Linked DNA regions of Novipirellula caenicola. The main gene of each other region encodes a partner of the protein of the gene in region 2 in a complex. Links are inferred from orthologs where the notes say so. Each region holds a gene or a part of one and is shown on either strand. Other genes may lie near its edges.

What was found. The genes of interacting proteins can lie anywhere in the genome.
Region 1: the proteins of uvrB (region 2) and ABEA92_RS19305 are in contact, whole or in part, in a crystal structure (PDB 7EGT), measured with the Thermus thermophilus proteins. The link is inferred for Novipirellula caenicola from one-to-one orthologs. Residues at the interface, in WP_096411307.1 of Thermus thermophilus: Glu23, Leu25, Arg26, Asp27, Gly28, Glu29, Arg30, Phe31, Arg55, Glu326, Asp327, Phe328, Glu379, Ser382, Gln383, His398, Gly400, Arg401; in WP_096412145.1 of Thermus thermophilus: His654, Arg656, Phe657, Gln666, Asp668, Glu669, Lys680, Arg681, Leu682, Ser683, Lys685, Tyr686, Ala687.

What each region holds. Positions count from the first base shown.
Region 1 is NZ_BAABRO010000010.1:292,917-300,587, forward strand. The notes cover bases 2,907-5,935. They hold ABEA92_RS19305 (ATP-dependent helicase), read left to right. Parts: upstream 2,907-3,258; coding sequence 3,259-5,613; downstream 5,614-5,935. In the rest of the region: ABEA92_RS19285 (DUF6851 domain-containing protein), read right to left, coding at 1-528; ABEA92_RS19290 (hypothetical protein), read right to left, coding at 894-1,046; ABEA92_RS19300 (DUF2237 family protein), read right to left, coding at 2,224-2,595; purE (5-(carboxyamino)imidazole ribonucleotide mutase), read left to right, coding at 6,168-6,674; ABEA92_RS19315 (5-(carboxyamino)imidazole ribonucleotide synthase), read left to right, coding at 6,730-7,671. UniProt on the Escherichia coli protein: A helicase with DNA-dependent ATPase activity. Unwinds DNA duplexes with 3'-5' polarity. Translocates on single-stranded DNA with 3'-5' polarity. Initiates unwinding more efficiently from a nicked substrate than double-stranded DNA.
Region 2 is NZ_BAABRO010000026.1:12,043-19,574, forward strand. What follows is about bases 2,917-5,806. They hold uvrB (excinuclease ABC subunit UvrB), read left to right. Parts: upstream 2,917-3,247; coding sequence 3,248-5,365; downstream 5,366-5,806. Other genes in these bases: ABEA92_RS28425 (ComEA family DNA-binding protein), read left to right, coding at 2,917-2,959. In the rest of the region: ABEA92_RS28415 (undecaprenyl-phosphate glucose phosphotransferase), read right to left, coding at 1-1,138; nadC (carboxylating nicotinate-nucleotide diphosphorylase), read right to left, coding at 1,241-2,170; more of ABEA92_RS28425, read left to right, coding at 2,534-2,916; ABEA92_RS28435 (sialidase family protein), read left to right, coding at 5,808-6,941; ABEA92_RS28440 (sigma-54-dependent transcriptional regulator), read right to left, coding at 7,253-7,532. UniProt on the Escherichia coli protein: The UvrABC repair system catalyzes the recognition and processing of DNA lesions. A damage recognition complex composed of 2 UvrA and 2 UvrB subunits scans DNA for abnormalities.

The sequences.
Region 1 (7,671 bases), on a different replicon or contig from region 2:
CTGCACTCCATCGGTAAGCGGTGCCCCCAATGCGGATTCGATCATGGTCGACGTCAGTAAAAAATCTTCACCATCATCGACCATCAGCAACTGACTGATTGCCAGGTCGTTGATTAGCACTTGAAGCTCATTGATCCCCCGAGTTCGCACCTGCAATCCCAACTCCTGTGTCACCAAATCGTACCGTTGCTCGCCGTCACCGCCAGAGTCGTCAATCAGTTTTGCTGCAATCGTAGGAGATTGCCGATCAAGGTGGTTAACGATCCGCAACGCGTCGAGTGGCGTGACATGATTGTCACCGCTAACGTCAGCAAACACGCCGGTGGCTTTGACCGACTCATCCGCTGCGGCGTGCCCGGTTTGCAAAATGCCGATCACGTCGCGGGCATCCTGTGCATCGACCGCAAGATCGATATTTACGTCCAACGGTTGGTAGGGTGATTGCAAGCCAACGGCAAGCAGCATCCGATCCTCTAGACTTTGATAGCGAGGTTGCCGATGTCCGTATCGAATTTGCTTGCGATTCATGATGGTTCGCATTCGAATATCTCATCACCATCCAAAACGCCGAGATCATTGTGCGGAAAGCGGGTTCCGCGATTGGAAGACGAGGCTTGATGTAGTAACAAGTTGAACGTTAAGCCAGAATCGTTCATGTTACACCTTCACTTTATTGATTGCACAAATCTTAACCGTTTGCACGTCCAGTCATCGTATTGTCGCGACCTCGGTGCCAACTAGCTGATACAACTTTGCAATTTTTGATCGTGCAGGCAAGAGCTAGTTTACTTACCCGAAGATGCCGACGATTAACTCGAGTCGATTTCCGATCGATGGCATCGGCCATGCGAGCTCCGCTACAGCAGTAATCGATACCTCTCACGGCTCATGGGCTAAGGCTCGCGTTTGGCCAGCCACAGCCAAACGCCAGCTGTTTCATCGCGATTACCTCCGCCCGACACATGCTCGGCCAGCGTGGCGATCAGCTTTCCGCTATCGGAGTCCCACAATTTGCCCACACTGTCGAGTCCACCGGAGGCAAGCATCCGGCCATCGGGGCGAATACGCCACCACCACTACACAATCGTTGTGCCCTTGCGCTCTCCATTTGACTCGGCGTCCCTTGCGATCGACGACACGCAGCTTGGAACCAACCAGCGCGGCAACCGAAAATCCATCGGGGCTTAAGGCGAGCGAACGAAAACCGATACAATAGTTTACAGCAGACGACTTGGACGGTGGTTATCTCCAGATCATTGCGTTGTCATTTTTTGCGGACAGGTTGGGCCAATTCATTCGCCGAGGATAGGATCGCTCTTACTGAGACTGAATTAACACTATGGCAAAAGTTCCGTATCATATCCAAGACTCGGATGCTTTTGGTCTCTTGATTGAGCGAACAATCCAAGACCCGGCAATAGTCTCGCCAGCGGTGAGACAAAAGCGTCCGACGGCGAAAACAAATTTCGGAGATTACGACATCTCAATTTTTCTGTCGCATCAATATTGCTGTCGATACCAATGGCAGCAGAACGGATTCACCGGTTTGCGTCAGAGACACATGAAATCAGTGGCAAGATTATTCCGCGAGTGCATACGATACTGCCGAACGAGCTTCTGCGAAATTTTTCCGCCGTAAAAGGAGAGAACACCGCGGCGGTTTTGTGCTGCCCACTCGATTCGCGTTCATTCGCGTGATTCGCGGGCCAACCGACTGCGGGATCGCTGAGGACTGGGGCCTGCCAGTGGCCGACGCCAACGGGCATCTCACGAAAATCGCCCCGCTGCTGATCACAAATGCGGCTGGCAAGAATTCAAACCGTCGCTAAACCGGGCTGAGAATTTTTCATCAGCTGGCCCATCAAGCGAGTTCAGAACCGAGGATCGGGCCCCGCCCGCAGAACTGCCATTCCTACAGGAAACAGCACAGCAACCGTCGACACAAAAGGCAACGGAACGGCCAGACACTAAGAAAAATTTTCTTGAGTCCACGTCGACGCACAAAAAAAGCCATAAACCTTGGCGGTTCATGGCTTCTCGGCAAGTACACCCCAGAGGATTCGAACCTCTAACCTTCGGTTCCGTAGACCGATGCTCTATCCAATTGAGCTAGGGGTGCTCGCTGATCCGTTGAAGGACCTCCCAGTGGGTTGCCCTCTTCAGATGACAGGGATTCTAGCAATCAGGTTCGTGGCCGCAAGCCCTATCTGAACCCAATTTTTTTCATTCTTCTTCGAGCACCGCGTGCTCCTGCAATTCTTCGATTGAGGCAAACTCTAACGCGCTGATGTGACTCGCTTCGAGCACCACTGGCGGCGCTTTGCCTGCGTCATACGCCTCCTTCCACCTGGCAGCACACAAACACCAGCGGTCACCGGGACGCAATCCGGGAAATCGGAACATCGGGTTCGGAGTGCTCAGATCATTGCCTCGCGATCGACTGAATTCCAAAAATTCGGCCGTCATCTTGGCGCAAATGACGTGTAACCCCGAATCAGACGCTCCGGTGTTACAGCATCCGTCGCGGTAAAACCCGGTTAGTGGATCGGTACTGCAGCTGGCGAGTTCGCCGCCTAAAACGTTTTTTCCAGCCATTGATGCCTTTTTCCCATGCGTTTGATCGTCAAATTACATCCGCAGCGAATGCAGTCGGACAGTCCATTCTAACCATTCTATCTTACCAAGTCTCTGTAGCGGGGGATGCCTCATGCTCGCTGGCATTGGGCCCCCGTTCCTAAAAAAAATGCATCGCCTCGGCTGATTCCTATCGCCTGCAATGGCGAACCGACGCGGACTCGATCGCAAGTTTGAATTCGGCAGTGCAACGGCCACGGTGTAGCCACTGTTACCAAGAGTCCGTTTTTTCATCGCTCGTGCTCACCCCCCGGCCGAAGTTTTGAAGTCGCGTTTTTATCCCAACCCGACGCGTAAGTTTTGCAGTTGCGAGTTTTTCACAACCCGAAGCGTGAGCGAAGGAATCTCGATATTTTCTCGGTTCCTCGCTGACGCGTCGGGTTGGGATATGCCGGGAAAAACGACAACAGCGCAGCCTCCAATGGCCGAAGCGGAGCTGATCTGCGGGTGGCCGGCGAAGCGGACGCGTGGGGACACTAACGCAGATTTGCCAGAGTCGGTATCATGAGGCGTCAAAGGAACGTGTCGCCGTTTCCCTTCTCTGTTTCAACCCCGGCTCTGTATTTCACGCCGGTTTGTTTCCCGCCTCTTCCGTCCCGGCTTTTCTATCTCGAGATTTCTGACATGGACGCCATCCTCAAAGGACTGACCGAGTCTCAAAAGCAAGCGGTCACGCACATCGATGGACCGCTATTGATCTTGGCCGGCCCTGGTTCAGGAAAGACTCGCGTGGTCACGCACCGCATCGCTTACATGATTTCGCAAGGAGTCTCGCCTTCGCAAATCGCTGCGGTGACGTTTACCAACAAGGCGGCGGACGAAATGCGAGCTCGTGTCGGCCAATTGGCACCGGGCCAGCCTGTTTGGATGGGAACGTTCCACCGTTTCTGCGCCCAATTGCTTCGTCGCTACGCGTCGTTGGTCGGATTGGCCGAAAATTATTCGATCTATGACACTGCGGATTCGAAGCAGGCGATGAAGCGGGCGATCGCCGCTGCCAACGTTTCGACCAGCCATACGTCGCCCGAACAAATCACCTCGATCATCAGTAGCGCCAAAAACCGCTTGGTCACGCCGGAGATGATGTTGTCGGCGTCCAGCCGGACCGGGGATGCGGTTGCCGCAAAAGTCTATCCGGTGTACCAGCAGCAATTGCTGACGGCCAACGCCGTTGATTTTGACGATCTGTTGTTCCATGTCGCAATCATGTTGCGAAACAATCCCGAACTACGCGAGGATTTGGATGCACGTTTCCGGTACATCTTGGTTGACGAATACCAAGACACGAACTTGGCCCAATACGCGATCGTCCGTGGGTTGTCGATCAACAATGCGAACCTCGCGGTGACCGGTGACCCGGATCAATCGATCTACGGATGGCGCGGTGCGGATTTGAACAACATCCTCGACTTCGAAAAGGATTACCCGTCGGTCACCACAGTTCGTTTGGAACAGAACTATCGCAGCACACCTAACATCTTGCGTGTTGCGGACCAGTTGATTCGGCATAACCAAAAGCGAAAACAAAAAGATCTGTACACCCACAATCCCGAAGGCGATCCGGTCGTTTTGAGGATGTACGAAGACGGGTACCAGGAAGCCGACGGGATCGCGGACGAAATCGCCAACGCGATTCGAGTCGAAGGGATGCGGCCGCGTGATTTTGCGGTGCTGTGCCGAATGAATGCGCTGACACGTTCGTTAGAGCATTCGATGCGAAGCCGTGGTTTGCCTTACCAAATCATCAACGGCGTCGAATTCTATCAGCGGAAAGAGATCAAGGATCTGCTGGCGTACCTGCACTTGATCAATAACCCCAGCCACGATGTCGCGTTCCAACGCGTCGTCAACGTGCCAACACGTGGCATCGGTGCGAAAACGGTCGAACGACTGCGACGCTATGCCGATGTGAACCAGGTGCCGATGTTGCAAGCGGCTCGCGATGTCTACCAAATCGAAGGGATCGCCAAGCGTTCGGCCACGTTTGTAACGCGTTTTGTCGAGTTGTATGATCGGCTGAGCAAGAAAGCGTCGGCGACGCTCGAAGACTTGCTGCGTTACTTGGTCGAAGAAACCAAATACGAGGCGTTCTTAGAAAAATCGTCGGTCGATCAGCAAGACAGCAGTGCAATTGGCAACGTCGATGAATTCATTTCCGCAGCGGTCGAATTCGACCGCCAGCATCCCGAAGATGGCACGTTAGAGGCCTTTTTGGAACAGGTGGCGTTGGTTTCGGACACGGACGCGTTCGAAGATTCCGACGACCGCGTGACGTTGATGACGCTGCATGCGGCGAAGGGACTCGAGTTTCCCTGCATCTATATCGTCGGGGTCGAACAAGGCTTGCTGCCGCATTCACGTTCGATGGATACCGATGCGGGGTTTGAAGAAGAACGTCGGTTGTTGTTCGTGGGAATCACGCGGGCGATGCAGCGGTTGCAGCTGAGCGTGTGCAAGCGGCGGACGGTGCGAGGGGACACCCGGCCGGCGGTACCGAGTCCATTTTTGAACGAATTGCCACTGGATGAACTGAGGAAAGTGGAAAGCACCGTGGACCGCGATTGGTTCGACGAGGATCCTGACGCCCACGGCGGCTATCCCGAGTCATGGGACTTGCCGGACGAAAGCGACGACACGCTCTTGGATGATGCCGGGCCGACGGTGCACGAGTCGGCCGCCAAGGCGTACGACGAAGTTTGCCAATTGCCCGAGGCGGAGATTGCCGAACGCGTCGAAAGCAAGAAACGAAAATCGGCTCAGGTGGCAGGTTTGAAGACCGCGGCCGATATGCTCAATGGAGGCGTCACGCCAGTCACCGCGTACCGCGAAGGAACGCTGGTGCGGCACATGGAATACGGCGAAGGCACGGTGGTTTCGATCACCGGTCGAGGCCCAAAGCGGACCGCGACGGTTCGCTTTGACGATGGCGAACATAATTTCCGTTTGGCGTTTGCCAAGTTGGAAGTGATCGAGGGGTAAACAGACGTCAAAACGTTGCGGAACGGGGGCTTAGTTTCTGGCGGGGCGGGCCAGGACGACATACGACTTGGTGGCGTGTTGGTTTGATCGAGAGGCGAATGAGATTGATGGACTGAGGGCCGATAGGCACCGGGTAGTGCGTGGGCCCGGCCGCTTACGCGTCTCGGCTCATCATTCGGCAAGCTGCCCGGGATTTGCGATGCCGTGAGGTTGATGGACGAAAGTCGTTGACGGCTTGTTGATTTAGTGAAGGTTCCTGCGGCAAGGGGGTGTAGGATGGACTTCCTAGTCCGTCAATGATGGATTCGACGGACTAGGAAGTCCATCGTACGACTAAAACAACAAGCCGTTGACGACTTTCGCTACGGAAGGGGGTGTGGACGAAAGTCTTGACGACTTCCGCTACGGGGAGTGTGTTGGGCGAGTCGAGGTGGGCTGTTGGTGAAATCAATGTGGTGGGCGGATCGGATTGAGTTTTGTAAATTTTGGCGAGCGATGGTGCCCGCAATCGCAATCGTCATTTATGTCCCTAACCATTTGAATCGAAGTTTGTCATGAGTGAAAACGAATTCGCCCCTACCGACGCCTTGGTCGGCGTGATCATGGGCAGCCGCAATGATTGGGACACAATGCGGGCGGCAGCCGATATTTTGGACGAGTTGCAGATCCCCAACGAACGATTGGTGGTATCGGCGCATCGGACGCCGACCCGCATGGTCAACTACGCAACCCAGGCGAGCCAGCGTGGATTGAAGGTCATTATCGCAGGAGCGGGCGGTGCTGCTCATTTGCCGGGGATGGTCGCCTCGGAAACCAATCTGCCAGTGATCGGAGTCCCCGTGCAAAGCCGAGCCCTGCAGGGACTCGATTCACTGTTGTCGATTGTGCAGATGCCCGGCGGCATTCCGGTTGCGACGATGTCGATTGGAACGTCCGGAGCCAAGAACGCAGGGCTGATGGCGGCGCGGATCTTGGCGTTGTCTGACGATGCGTTGGCAAAACGATTGGCCGAGTTTGTCGAGAAACAAACTGCCGCAGTACTCGAATCGGCGGAGCTATAGCATCAACGTGAACGAGACGAATTTGAAAAACGATCCCAATCCCGCGTCAAACGTGATGCTGCCCGGCAGCACCATTGGAATGGTGGGCGGTGGCCAATTGGGCCGCATGTTCGCCATCGCCGCGACTCAGATGGGTTACCAAGTGGTGGTGTTCTGCGAAACCGAGCAAGAGCCGGCAGCCCAGATCGCGCATCGCTGTGTCTTCGGACGGCTGAACAATATGGACGCGGTCGAGGCGTTCGCGAACCAGTGTGATGTGATCACGTTAGAGTTCGAGAATATACCCGAAGCAACGATTGCCAAGTGCCAACAGTACGCCCCCACCTACCCTTCGTCGGACGTGTTAGCGACGGCGCAAGATCGTTTGCGTGAAAAAAACACAATCCAAAACGCAGGACTTCCAGTCGCTCCGTTTGCGAAAGTCGTCGACGCAACATCATTGGCTGCCGCGGCAGACGCCGTGGGATTGCCGTTGATTTTAAAAACCGCTCGTAGCGGCTACGACGGCAAGGGGCAACATCGCATCAACACGCTTGCCGACGCAGTAAATGTCGATTGGTCGATGTGTGATGAATGGGTGGCCGAACAACTGATTGCATTCGATCGCGAAGTCTCGGTTGTGGTGGCTCGAACCGTCGACGGCCGGACGTCCACCTTCCCTATCTTTGAAAACGATCACGTCAACCACATCCTCGATGTGACCATGGTTCCAGCAACGTTGCCCGACAACGTTCAGCAACGGGCGCGTGAGATTGCGATCATGACTGCCGAAGCTCTCGACGTCGTGGGACTGTTGTGCGTGGAAATGTTTGTGCGACCCAGTGCCGAAGGCGAGTTGGAAGTGATCATCAACGAAGTGGCACCGCGGCCCCATAACTCGGGTCACTTGACGATCGAAGCTTGCCACACAAGTCAGTTTGAACAACATGTCCGCGCGGTTTGTGGACTGCCGCTTGGCAATACCGACATGATCTGTGGCGGCGCTGCGATGGCCAAT
Region 2 (7,532 bases):
AGGACATCGTCCCCGCGATCACGTTGAACAGTTGCGGTAATTCGTCCAGACTGGTGCGGCGCAGAATGCCTCCCAACCGAGTCACCCGCGGGTCCCCTTTGGTCGCCTGTTTCACCACTGCGCCGTTGTCACAGGTTCGCATCGAGCGAAACTTCCACACCAAGATTTCTCGACCATCCAAACCGTAGCGTCGTTGCCGAAAAAAGACGGGGCCGGGGGACGATAGCTTGATGGCGATTGCGATTGCCAACATGGGGATCGCCGCGACGACCAAGGCTGCCGTGGCGATCGCGACATCCGTCAATCGCTTGATCACGCCATCGACACCAAACAACGGATTCTCGAACACGCTGACCGCCGGAATGCCTCCCATGCTGGTCCATCGAGAGTGCAGCAGTTCAAAAACAAAAAAGTCGGGAACGATATAAACGGACGCCGTCGAGTCACTGAGTTGTTCTAGCAGTTTGCGGATGCGATCCTCGGCCCGCATCGGTAACGTGATAAAGATCGTGTCAATTTCACCTTGCCGTGCTTTTTCGACCATTTCCGTCAAATCGCCTTCGAGCGAAAATTCTTGGCTCGACGAAGCGTCCGCGGATCGAAATTCGTTTCGGTCGTCAAAAAAGCCAACCATCTGAAAACCCAACGAGGGATCATGCTGGACATTCTCGGCCATTTGCACCCCCAACTCGTTCAGTCCTGCGACCGCGATGCGACGGGTGCCGATGCCTCGCTGCAACAAGCCTTGTTGGATGATTCGCAAACACATTCGTCCCAACCCGATCACCGTGGGGGCTAGGATGATCCAGCAAAGCATGACCGAGCGAGCGAACTCTTGACCGTAGCGAGTGGCAAATGCTAACAACGCGAGCACCAAGACGGTCATGCTCCAAGCGCCCGCGATGCTGGACATTTCCATGTTGGCCGACCCCGCGTGCGATCTGCGGTACAACCCGGTCAAGTGGCCGGTCAGCAAGAACACGATCACGGCAATCAAACCCATCGCCAACGTGGTGTCGTCGACCCAGCCACGCGCGATCCATTTGACGGTCGCCAACGATGCGATCACGCCAGCAGCATCAAGACACGGTTGAAAGAAATCCCACCAATGGCGGTGAGGAAGAATGGGTAACCGCATGAATCAATTCCGGTCGATTAGGGCGTCTCGAATTTTGTGCAAAAGGCCGCGTGACGTGTGAAAACGAAGACGCTTTCTTCACGATGGCGACGCTACAAAACCCTAGCTCAACGATTGATCGAACCAGTCAAAACCGAGGTCTAACCAGGTCGCTTGGTGTGTCAAAGCGCCACAACTAATTCGCTCTACACCGGTTTTAGCGATCTCGGCAATCGTATCGATCGTGACATTGCCCGAGGCTTCGAGTTCGACCGCGGAATTTTGCTGGTCGCGAATCGCCACGGCTTCACGCAGCGATTCGAGCGAGAAATTATCAAGCAAGATAATGTCGGGATTTGTTGAAATCACGTCGCGAAATTGCTCGAGTGAATCGACTTCGATCTCAACCATCGTTGGCGCTACCAAGTGTTCCACATTGGCACCCCGCCACTGAATCGCTTTTTTCGCGGCCGTGCTGGCAGCAATCGGTCCCGACGAATCGCCTGCCAACGCCAAATGGTTGTCTTTGATCAAGAACCCGTCGTGCAAACCGCTGCGGTGGTTATGGCCTCCACCGCACCCGACGGCGTACTTTTCCAGCAACCGCCAACCCGGTGTGGTTTTACGAGTGTCGTACAATCGTGACCTAGTCGATGCGATCACTTCGGCGTAACGCCGGGTCTGTGTTGCGACTCCGCACATCCGGCTGAGGATATTCAAAATCGTTCGCTCGCAAGTCAACAAGTCACGTGCATTGCCGGTCAAGCGTGCAATCGATTGACCGGCGACCAAATCCGATCCATCCTCTTGCAAACACGTGACTTCCAATGATGCATCAAATTCATCCACAATCCACGGCAGCGTCGCTAGTCCCGCGCAGACGCCCTCGCCGCGAGGCACGATTTCGCAACCGCCTTGGCGATCGGCGTCGATCAAGCAGACCGTCGTCCAGTCCATTGCATCACGGAGGTCTTCGGCGATCGAAAGTCGAACCAACATTCGCAAATCATTTTCGAGCAGCGAGTCAGCTTCGACGCGGGGATAATCAGTCATCGATGTACGTCCAGGGTTCGATTCGTGTTAATGGTTGGGGGGCAAGCGGAATGTGCCATCTACTTTCGCACTAACCGGGTGGTATTTATAGCGGAGTGGCGCGAGCCGCCCGGTCTAATTCGAACGCGTTACTCGCCGCAACCGGACGGCTCGCGCCGTGCCGCTACTAAAGTAGATGACATTGGGCTCGCGGACGGTGGCAAGCGATGTTGTCGATCGATCGTGCGATCGCATCACAGCAAGCTCGCTAGCATTGTAGCGTTTTTGCCAAAAAGTGGACCTGCCGTCGAAGTGATGCGTTGTTTTCGTCCGGCTCGATCGCGGATAATGAGCGAACCGTAACTCGATATTAATCTCGGATCGATGAATCCAATTCCCCCAACCCCCACGCGGCATTCGCCTCTGCTGCAGCCCTCGGTGCAGTGGACATTAGCGGTGGTTTTGTTGGTTTGTTTTGGGATGTTGGGCGGGCGGATTGCCATGCATCACGAATTGCCGCGGGCCGAGCCCCGCCGTGATGCGGACGCAAAACTACTGTGCTTGGACGTCAATGCCGCGGCCGAACATGAATTGTCGCTGCTGCCGACGGTCGGCCCGGTGCTTGCCAAACGCATCGTCCAGGATCGTCAACAGCGTGGGCGATTTGAATCGGTCGAGGATCTCCGCCGCGTACCGGGGATCGGTCCCAAAACCATTGCCGAGATTGCTGAGTACTGCTGTGTCGAGGTCGCTTCGCCGCAAGATGAAATCGCTCCCCCGCATGAGGCGATCGCGACGAACCAACAGTAAACGCCATCCTCAAACACCGCGAATTGTGGCGTTTCGCAGTCCCTCGCTCACGCGTTCTGAAATGACGCTGTTGTCGTTTCTGCCGGCAAATCACAACCCGACGCGTCAGCGAGGGACCGAATCATGATCGAGATTCCCTCGCTAACGCTTCGGGTTGTGATGAACGCTTTGCTTCAGAACTCACATGTCGGGTTCTGATTTTCAAGGCCGGACCATCGTCGTTTTCGCGGTTCTTCGTTACAGTGAAGCGGTCAACGCATGTCACCATGACCGCCTGTGGAACGATCCATGACGTCCAAATCAAAAAAGCTTCCCCGCGCCGAATTTCACCTCAATCAGCCGTTTCCGCCTGCGGGAGACCAACCGCAAGCGATTGCAGAGCTGACGCGAGGGTTTTTGGCGGGGCGGTCCGCTCAAACCTTGCTCGGAGCGACCGGCACGGGCAAGACGTTTACGATGGCCAACGTGATCGCCAATCTGGGCCGCCCTGCGCTGATCCTCAGCCACAACAAAACCCTGGCCGCTCAGCTGTACGGCGAATTTCGCGAATTCTTTCCCGAGAACGCGGTTCACTATTTCGTAAGCTATTACGACTACTATCAACCCGAAGCCTACATCCCCCAGCGTGATGTCTATATCGAAAAGGATTCGTCGATCAACGAAGAGATCGACCGGCTACGTTTGGCGACGACAAGTTCATTGGTCAGCCGCCGTGACGTCGTGATCGTCGCATCGGTCAGCAGTATTTACGGATTGGGATCGCCCGAGGATTACAAGCAGTTGATCGTTTCGCTTCAAAAGGGCGAAAAGACGCGACGCGACCACTTGTTGCTGAAGTTTGTTGACGTGCTCTACGAACGCAATGACGTGGCATTTGAACGTGGCAAGTTTCGCGTCCGCGGCGACAGCATCGAGCTGTGGCCGAGCTACGAAGAATTCGCTTATCGAATCGAAATGTGGGGTGACGAGATTGAACAAATCTCGCTGATCAACCCTGTGTCGGGCGAGACAATCAAAACGGTCGATAGTCTCTACATCTATCCCGCCAAACATTTTGTGATGCCCGAAAATCGTATTCAAAATGCGATTCGTTCGATCCGCGAAGAATTGACGCAGCAGGTCGAACTGTTTCAACAGCGAGGCAAGCTGCTCGAGGCCCAGCGGATCTCGGCTCGCACGCGGTTTGATCTGGAAATGCTTAGCGAAGTTGGGCATTGTCCAGGGATTGAAAACTACAGTCGTCCGCTGTCGGGCAAGCCGCCTGGTGCGACCCCCGATACCTTGTACGACTTTTTTCCCGACGACTTTATTACGTTTGTCGACGAGTCGCATGTGACGGTTTCGCAAGTTCGGGCAATGTACGCCGGAGACCGCAGCCGAAAAACAACCCTCGTCGAACATGGATTCCGTTTGCCGAGTGCGTTAGACAACCGCCCGCTGAAATTCGAAGAATGGGAAGAGCGAACGGGGCAGATTTGTTTCGTTAGTGCAACGCCCGCCGAGTACGAATTGAACCGTACCGGAGGCGAGGTGGTTGAACAGATCATTCGGCCCACCGGTTTGCTCGATCCCGTTGTCGAGGTGATTCCGGCGCGAGGCCAAGTGAATCACTTGCTAAACGAGATCCGCATCCGCGCCGAGAAAAATGAACGTGTGCTGGTGACCGCGTTGACAAAGCGGTTGGCCGAAGACCTTTCCACGTTCTTTCAAGAACAAAACGTGCGTTGTCGTTGGTTACACAGCGAACTCAATGCGTTCGAACGTGTTGATTTGCTGCAGGAACTTCGCACCGGTCGCTTCGATTGTTTGGTCGGTGTCAACTTATTGCGAGAAGGCCTGGATTTGCCCGAAGTCTCGTTAGTGGCCATCTTGGATGCCGATAAAGAGGGCTTTCTGCGTAGCGAAACCAGTTTGATCCAAACGATCGGACGCGCCGCTCGGAATGCGAATTCGAAGGTCATTCTGTACGCCGACAAAGTGACGGCATCGATGCAGATGGCGATCGAAGAAACGAGCCGCCGACGAAAGATCCAAGAAGAGTACAACGCCAAACACGGGATCGTTCCCCAGACCATCTTGAAATCGATTCGGACGGGAATCGATTCCGATGCTGCAAAACGCAAGAAAGAGACGGCGCTGGCAAAAAGCGAGGCCGAGACGGTTTACATCACATTGGAATATGTCGAAGCACTCGAGCGTGAAATGTTGTCAGCTGCCGAGGATCTCGAGTTCGAGCGAGCCGCGTCGCTGCGTGACCGGGTGCTGCAGTTGAAAGAGAACATCGGCAAACCGATCTCGGAAGTCGAGTTCACGACCAAAAGCGAAGCGACCGGAATCCAAAAGAAACGTCGCAAAGGCGTCAAGGGAGCCGGCCGTAAAAACGTCCCCCGTCCCAATCGCGGGTAAGGGGGTAGGCTCGAACTTGCTTCACTCACTCGGGCTGACGGCGACACTCCGAAACTCGCGTCGCTCCGCTATAAAAACCACTCAGTTTGGGCCAAAGTCGATGGCATTGGCCGCGTGGCGTTCGGCGGTAAATCAATGATCGTGATACCCATTCGTCCCCAAAGCCTTTCGCTGCTTGGTGTATAGACTTTTGGTCTGATTCGGTCGCATTCCTGTGGGCGAGCCATTAAAATTGATGGGGCGTTACCTGCCAAAAACGTTCGTCGACCCCATCCCTCGACCTTTAACGCCTGCGGTTCGAACTGACACATCGCCGCCAATTCGAATCGCTGTCGACCGGGCTGCCGAGCGTCTTTCGCGGGTTTCCTGCGTTCCCCGCGTTTCCAGAGGGGGCGAATCAATTTCTCCGCAAGTCATCGTGAGGTCTCTAGTGAATTTCGTAATGAGTCGATTTTGGTTGTGCGTCGGTTTGGTTTCATCTGCGACGATCACGTTGGCCGAGGAATCCAATCGTTTGCCGACCATCGATCTTTCCGGAGAAACCGAACGTCAACTCGTGATCGCCGAGGGCACACCGCAAACCTACCAAGGACACCCCACGACGCTGAAATTGCCTGGCAGCGACACGCTGTTTTGTGTGTGGTGTATCAACCATGGGGGGGCGGCGGGGCCGATGGCGCGAAGCGACAATGGTGGACGAAGTTGGGTGCGTCTGGATTCCACACTGCCACCCGGATTTTCAACGCATCAAAATTGTCCCAGCATCTATCGCATGGTGGACCCGCAAGGAGTCGCCCGGTTGTGGGTGTTTTCAGCTGCACTGGGTAAACGAGGCGGCCCTGGGATGCCAAGCATCATGAGTGAAGACGATGGCAAGACGTGGAAGGAAATGCCGCCGCTCGGTTTTCCCTGTGTGATGACGTTTAGCAGCGTGATTCGGCTAAACGATGGACGCTACCTTGGACTCTATCACAAAGGCCCCGACGGCCAAGACCGAACCCCACTCAATGTGTTGCAGTCGATCTCGTCCGATGGAGGGATGACTTGGTCGGATCCCAAAGTGGTTGCGGCCGTGGACGGTAAAAATCCATGCGAACCGTTCGTGCTACGATCACCCGATGGAAACGAACTGTGCTGTTTGATGCGTGAAAATACCCACACCGGCAACAGTTTGATGATGTTCTCTCAAGACGAAGGCGAAACGTGGAGCGAGCCGGTCGATACCGCTTGGGGGGTGACGGGGGATCGCCATATGGGCATCCAAGCTGCCGATGGACGCTGGGTCATCGCGTTTCGCGATCAAGCCCCCAGCAGCAAAACGAAGGGGCACTTTGTCGCTTGGGTGGGCACCTATGACGACATCAAACACGGACGCCCCGGCCAATATCGGATCAAGCTACTACACAACCACGCACGCAATGTTTTCGACTGTGGCTATCCAGGACTCGAGCGTCTAAGCGATGGCACCCTCTACGCAACGACCTACATCAAGTATCGCCCAGGGCCCGAGAAACACTCGGTCGTCAGCACGCGTTTTCAGCTGTCTGAAATCGACAAACGGGTGGATTCGCAGTAGGCACTGTCTGAGAACGCATCCGAGGCGGAAACTTGGCAGCGGAATTCGTTAACGGCTTGTTGTTTTAGTCGTACGATGGACTTCCTAGTCCGTCGAATACACCATTGACGGACTAGAAACTTCATTAAATCAACAAACCGTTAACGACTTGTTGATTTATTGAGCCGTGACGCGTCAGCGGCCGGGTCCCACGCGGTACCCGGTGCCTTACGACCCACGGCTCACTATTGCAATTCGCATTTGGACTAAAGCAACAAGCCGTTGACGATTTCCGCTACGGCATTTAGACAGAGCCTAGTACGTTTGTATTCTTAGTTTGCGTATTGTAGGCGAGGGTCGTCCAAACCGAGTCGTTTCATTTTCTTGTACAGCGTGGTGCGGTTGATGTCCAACGCGTCTGCCGTGGCGGCTCGATTCCAGTGGTGGGAACGTAGCGATTGCAGGATGATTTCACGCTCTGGAGCTTCCAAGGCTTCACGGAGTGTTTTGCCATCGATCTGCCCAATCGCGTGGTTGACGCGGTTGGGCGTGCTGGTCCCTGGACTGGCAAAAACCACATCGGACGTTCGCCCAGTTACCTCGGGTGGCAGA